3 regions of the Neobacillus sp. D3-1R genome follow, and region 3 is predicted to be linked to each of the others. Evidence: riboswitches for the same ligand, from Rfam matches in the RefSeq annotation. Region 3 holds a riboswitch; each other region holds the start of a gene.
What was found. A riboswitch is a leader RNA that binds a small molecule or an ion and turns the genes downstream of it on or off. The one in region 3 is predicted to bind cyclic di-GMP.
Positions count from the first base shown of each region.

Region 1: linked by a shared signal. The riboswitch ahead of ACSBPO_RS01440 (anti-repressor SinI family protein) and the one ahead of ACSBPO_RS20410 (hypothetical protein) in region 3 are both predicted to bind cyclic di-GMP.
Region 2: linked by a shared signal. The riboswitch ahead of ACSBPO_RS18790 (hypothetical protein) and the one ahead of ACSBPO_RS20410 (hypothetical protein) in region 3 are both predicted to bind cyclic di-GMP.

Region 1 covers NZ_CP197471.1:296,395-298,599, forward strand. The annotation lists gene ACSBPO_RS01435 (carbohydrate kinase family protein) at 1-717, shown strand, start outside; cyclic di-GMP riboswitch class I at 1,063-1,158, shown strand; gene ACSBPO_RS01440 (anti-repressor SinI family protein) at 1,191-1,337, shown strand; gene ACSBPO_RS01445 (helix-turn-helix domain-containing protein) at 1,447-1,776, opposite strand; gene map (type I methionyl aminopeptidase) at 2,036-2,205, shown strand, end outside.
Region 2 covers NZ_CP197471.1:3,651,340-3,653,544, forward strand. The annotation lists gene ACSBPO_RS18785 (DUF72 domain-containing protein) at 1-683, opposite strand, end outside; gene ACSBPO_RS18790 (hypothetical protein) at 817-1,131, opposite strand; cyclic di-GMP riboswitch class I at 1,180-1,266, opposite strand; gene sufB (Fe-S cluster assembly protein SufB) at 1,460-2,205, opposite strand, start outside.
Region 3 covers NZ_CP197471.1:4,008,376-4,010,580, forward strand. The annotation lists gene ACSBPO_RS20410 (hypothetical protein) at 332-829, opposite strand; cyclic di-GMP riboswitch class II at 857-940, opposite strand; gene ACSBPO_RS20415 (aldo/keto reductase) at 1,617-2,205, opposite strand, start outside.

The DNA.
Region 1 (2,205 bases), 940 kb from region 3:
CAGACAAAGAGATTTGTCGATATTACACCAACTGAAGTTATTCCACAAATGTCAACGGGAACGTACACAGCAGTTTTAAATGAAGAAGGGGAAATGATTGTCGCTTTAGCTGATATGGTTTTATACGATTCCATACAGCGGTCCCTTATTGAAAAAAAGTGGGGAATCATAAGAGAATCCGAAATGGTCTTATTAGACACCAATTTACCTTCCGATATTCTTTCCTATATCATCAAACGTTGTCAAAAGGAAAATATACCATTAAGTATTGTTCCTGTATCCGCCCCAAAAGTAAAAAAGCTTCCTCATCAACTTGATGGAGTGACATGGTTAATTGCTAATCAGTCTGAGGCTGAAGCCCTTGCGGATTTCCCTATTCAAAGTGATGGAGACTATTTTCGCGCAGCCGAATTAATTTTGAAAAAAGGTGTAGAAAGAGTCGTTATTACGAGGGGAGATAAAGGTCTTATTTATTTCACAAAAAATGGAGAAGCCAGTGTCATTCTACCACCTGAGATACAAGTAGATGATGTAACAGGGGCAGGCGATTCATTAGTAGCGGGAATCCTATACGGCTATTTAAAGGGAGTTAACACAGAAGATGCTTGTAAAATAGGGATGTCATGTTCTATTATCACCCTTCAATCCTACGAAACAGTCAATCCTGAATTAAGTAAACAAAAGCTCCAAGAAACTTATCAGAAATATTTTAATTAGGCTCTTTTCTGCAACTTTGTTGATTTAAACTGAAAAGTCCTCATATGCTGTGCACCCCAAAAGTTGGACCAAGTAATTTCTAACTTTGGGGGTGTTTTTTTGTGGTCAAATAAATATCTCACATTGTTTGGAAAATAATTGTTAAAAATTCGACGGAATTAGAAGTAATTTTACCTAGAAAGTAAGTAGATTAGAGGTTTAATTTTTAGAAAATTCTATAAAGTAGAATTAATTGTCACTATTTGTTGGAAAAAGGTGGTATTTTATTGGACGTTCCTGACAAGAAACAACACCCTACTAAAAAAGAACTAGATATAATAGGGTAAAACTATTACTTAAGTAACAATCAGAAAAGGGCTAACTTATTGAAAGATAGGGGCGCAAAGTTGCAGATCTAAGGTAATGAGTACTAAGCATTACGATGATGGCTGGGCTGCCTGAGATACAGATAGATGTATTTTGGGGGAGATAAGGTGAGTAGAAAACTGGACTGCGTAAATGAATTAGACAAAGAATGGCTTCAATTAATTTTAGAAGCAAAAAGTATGGGAATGGATTTGAACACAATCAGAGATTTTCTCCATGTAAATTCAGTGAAAGAGCTAGTTGTAGAAAAATAACCCCAAAAAAGTATTTCTTCGTGTAGAAGAAATACTTTTTTATTGTAGAGATTTATAAATTTAGCATTAAACGAAGTTTTCGTAATCCAGCTCCAGCGCTTTTTGTTCTTTATTCATCATCTTTTTGTTTTAATTTCCATTTATTAAATTCCAAAAATTCACGGAATTGATCTTTTGATATTCCAGAACCCATCGCTTCTTGTACTAAAGTTAGCCAATCTGAATCTAGATCATCCTTGTTAATAGGGTCATTAATTATATGATCAACTGAGACCCCCAAGACAACCGATATTTTTTCTAAGAATTGTATAGAAGGATTTGTTTGAAGATTTCGCTCTAGAGAACTAAGATAAGACTTAGCCACTCCAGCCTTTTCGGCCAACTCCGAAAGTGACATTCTTTTCTCTAAACGAAGCTGTTTAACACGTTCACCAATCATTTTATTATTCACTTCACTTTTGTTTACTTTTTATTTAGTATATCAAAAAATAATTAGAAGTTCCATATAAAGAACGTATTTTTACGTAAATTCATAAAATGGACCTACTCCAAATTATTCTAATGTTATTGAAAACCTTATATGAGGAAAGTTCCTTCATAAATGAGTGTTTCTTCCTTTTTCTATTTTTAAAAAAAGGGTAAAATGAAAGATAACATCTATGCTTAGTAGGTACACTTCAGGAAAGAAGGGGAAATACTTGATTATCTTAAAATCACCACGTGAAATTGAAAAGATGAAGGAAGCAGGAAAAATTCTTGCTGCTTGCCATAGAGAAATTGCCAAATTAATTAAACCAGGAGTCATGACTTGGGAGATTGATGAGTTTGTTGAACAATTTTTAAAAAAGCACGGTGCAACTCCTGAACA
Region 2 (2,205 bases), 360 kb from region 3:
TCCATCAGCTCTTCTTTATTATACCGATATAAATACCTAACCTCGCGCCAATTAACTCCTTTTCTCTGTTGCCAACCATGAATGTTTCTTCCATGAAATCGAACTAAAACTTCTTTAGGATCTGTCGTTTCAAGGATGATAGGTACTGATCCCAGACCTGCTTGTGGTTCATCGCAAATACTATGTATCCATTTTTCCTTTCTCATAAACTCTAAAGTCTTATCCCTATAATTAGGATAAAACCAGGATTGATGACGAAATTCTAATGCACATGGAATATCTCCCATTTCATTTTTACAAAACCTTATATATTCTACATTTTCACGTTTACAATCAAACCAAGGAGGAAACTGGAATAATACCATTGCTAATTTTTTTGCTTCTATATAAGGGTTAATGGATTCCTTAAAAGCCATAAACATATCTTTTGGGCTATCAAAAGGAATGTCACCTCTTTGATGTCCTGTCATCCCTTGATAAGCTTTAACGACAAATTGAAACGATTTTGGTGTTTCCATTACCCATTTTTCCGTATTTCTTTTTGGTTGAATCGCATAAAAAGAGGTGTCTACTTCCACAGTAGGGAAATGAGAAGCATAGGCTTTTAGTTTGTCACGTGATGAAGTTCCAGCTGTATAAAGCTGGTCATGATCACCCCATCCTGTTAAACCAATATAGATCAATCCATTCCCCCCCATTTGTTGAATTCAATGTTAAAGTTTCGTTTCCCTAATAATATTAACATAATTTTTAAAAGAATTAGTATATGAACAAAAAATAAAACCGTTAGGACTTGTGCCTTAACGGTATCGATTATTAGATCGCTATTTTCGAAAGATATTGTCTCATTCTATCCTCTGCATTTTCAGTATCCATATGTATTCCTGTTACGAATTCAAGCAGAAGGTCTGATTTTCCACGTTGTCGAATAACGGCAAAAATCTCTGGCTTTTTCTTTTTGATGAGGGACATCATTTCAACTGTAGGTAATGGAGTTCCCGATTTTGTCCGTAGAAATAATCGAATATAATTAATAAAAATTTCAGCGTTTTCAGGAGTATCAGAATATTCCTTTAGCAATTCAAAAAAATTTTCAATCATTCCCTCGATATGGTGTTTATTATTATTCAAGTTTACTTCTCCTTCCGAAGGCAAACAGCTACGTCAACATAATGAGGTTGCGGCAACCCGGCGATCATCGTTCATTCGAACCTTAGACCCGTAGCTTTGCGTCCTTACCTTTCGATAAGTTTGCCTAACTTTATTACAACAAAGCATGAATGTTAGTTACATTTTACTATTATATTTTTATGATAAAAATAGGTATTTCGACACATTTCCTCATTTTTCGTCAGTAGATTTTACCATTTTTTTTAAAGAATGGAGACTTTGTTATCTTGGATTATGGATTTCCGCTCCATAAAAAAATCCGCCTACTTGTAAGTAGACGGATTGACTTTTATCCGATAGAACCTTCCATTTCGAACTTGATTAGGCGGTTCATTTCAACGGCGTATTCCATTGGAAGTTCTTTTGTAAATGGTTCAATAAAGCCCATTACAATCATTTCTGTTGCTTCTTGTTCAGAAACACCACGGCTCATCAGATAGAATAATTGTTCCTCTGACACCTTTGATACTTTTGCTTCATGCTCTAAAGAGATATTGTCATTTAAAATTTCATTGTACGGAATCGTATCTGACGTGGATTGGTTATCCATAATTAACGTATCACACTCAATGTTTGAACGAGCACCTTCTGCTTTACGTCCAAAATGAACAATTCCACGATATGTTACCTTACCGCCATGTTTTGATATAGATTTTGAAACAATCGTTGAAGAAGTATTTGGTGCCAAGTGAATCATCTTAGCCCCAGCATCCTGATGCTGACCTTTACCTGCGATTGCAATGGAAAGTGTCATACCACGTGCGCCTTCTCCTTTTAAAATAACAGCAGGATATTTCATTGTTAATTTAGATCCGATGTTTCCGTCAATCCATTCCATTGTTGCGTTTGCTTCACAAACCGCACGCTTCGTTACTAGGTTATATACGTTGTTTGCCCAGTTTTGAATGGTTGTATAACGGCAATATGCATCTTTCTTAATGATGATTTCAACTACTGCACTGTGTAGAGAGTTCGTTGTGTAAACGGGCGCTGTACATCCTTCAACATAATGTACATGTGCACCTTCATCAACAA
Region 3 (2,205 bases):
AAATTCATTATAAAACAAATTGCAACCCATCTTTAGGGCTAGATTTTACCTTGCCCTTTATTAAAAACGTGCTAATGAGTATATTCAACATTAATAGAAATTTCCCTTCTTATGGAAGTAAACTGCCCCGTTAGTTGAAGAAGCTCTGTTTATAGAATAACATTTTTACAGAATAATCTTATAAAAATGGACATCTACGAAAAGCCTGCGATTTTAACAGTGAATATATCAGTGAATACATAGTAAAAAAGCAGTCCGTTTTGGACTGCTTTTTCTATTTTTGTACTCCAAAACGGAACTACTTAACCTTAGTGCTAACCCTTTTTTAAAACTATTGGAGCGCAACATCATTAACATATAAAGTACTTTGGGAAGAAACAAGTTCAACACTTGTTACGGTATGGTCTGATTCACCTGGGAATTCGTCACCAATGGCTGGAATTACACCTTCTGAAGTTGTATTAGTGAAACCATTTAAATTAAATCCTGTATACTGCTTCGCTTTTCTTGCATCATATAGAACATCACTGTTTACCGAAGAAGATCTTTTATGTTCAACTATATGGGTTTTTTCCCCTTTTGTTCCTTCACCAGTTATGAATTGTACCGTAACTTCATATGTTTCAACAGTCTCATAAGTAAATTTCAAACTCTCAGCTTGATTTTGCATTTGAGCATTATTTAACCCTAGAGCTGTCTGAACATCACCTTTCCCAACAAATCCTGTACCTGTATCACCGTCAATTGTCACTGATGCAAATGCTGAACTTGCCATGATTCCAAGAGCTAATGCTCCTGCTGCTACACTTGAAAAAATTGTCTTTTTCATTTCGAATCTCTCCTCTTAATAAATAGTTTATAAGAGGGCCGGTTACACTACTAGCTCCATATAGCCAAAGTGTCCAATTAAAGGCTATATTTCATAGCTTCCCTAGGTGGAACTTCAAATAAAGTTCCTCATCACCAGAATTATCTGGCTCCTAAAGTAATTTTCAATATTAACTGTAGTTGACATATATTCTGTGGCCACTTCATATATTTGTCATTTGTACCTGTAAGTCTTATTATAGGGTAAACTACTGTTTACAGGTATAAATACCTATCGACACTTTTCGGGAAAATTACTTTTTTCTAATAAATTTTATAAAAAGGGAGGGTTGTTTTCGATTAAGCATTTCAGTTATCGAATCCAAAATTGGTTTCTCCAATAAGGGTTATGCTCATTATAGAAGTTATGGAAAAAGTGACTAAGTAAGGTGGAATTTTGTCGAGAAAAAATCAAATGGTAAAGAAGAATTTTCATGTAAAGGACTCACATTCCGTTATTTGTGCAAAAAACGCCATTTTAGAAGGACTAAAGGACTCGCATTCCGTTATTCCATAAAGAGCAACCTTTTTTCGCGCTATTTTTGATAATAAAGGATTCTGTGTCCTCTAACATTACAGAATTCATACTTTTTAGGAAAATAAGGGATCCTGTGTCCGCTAAAAAACCATCTACAAAAAAACATACTAAAAAAAGCTTGGATTATAGTTAATCCAAGCTTTTTTCATGCTAACAGTTTATGATTTTTCTTGTTAGTTACTTTTGAACTTATTAAATGCGGGTTTACTTTTTAGCTTTCAAAGCCATTATTCATCACATCTGGGTCCGGTCCTACACGCTCATCCTTGTTCAGTCCATCAATCTTAGCCATATCTTCAGCTGATAGCTCAAAATCAAAGATATTCGCATTTTCGATAATGCGTTGTTCTTTAATAGATTTCGGAATGGTAACCACTTTAGTTTGCAGATCCCAACGAAGGATCACTTGAGCGGTAGATTTGCCGTATTTTTCGGCAATTTCCATTAAGGTCGGATCATTTAAAAGCTGACCTTGCTTCAATGGTGACCACGCTTCAAGTTGTATCCCTTCTTTTTGGCAATACGCTAAAAGATCCTTTTGTGTTAAGTGTGGATGGTATTCTACTTGATTGACCATTGGCTTAATCTCAGCATCACTGATTAAATCTTCTAAATGGTGTACTTTGAAATTACTTACCCCAATCGCACGCACGCGGCCGTCTTTATAAAGTTTTTCAAGCGCCTTCCACGTTTCTTTATATTTAGTTTTTCCAGGCCAATGGATTAAATATAAATCTAAATAATCTAAACCAAGTTTTTCTAAGCTTGTTTCAAAAGCTTGAAGTGTCGATTCATACCCT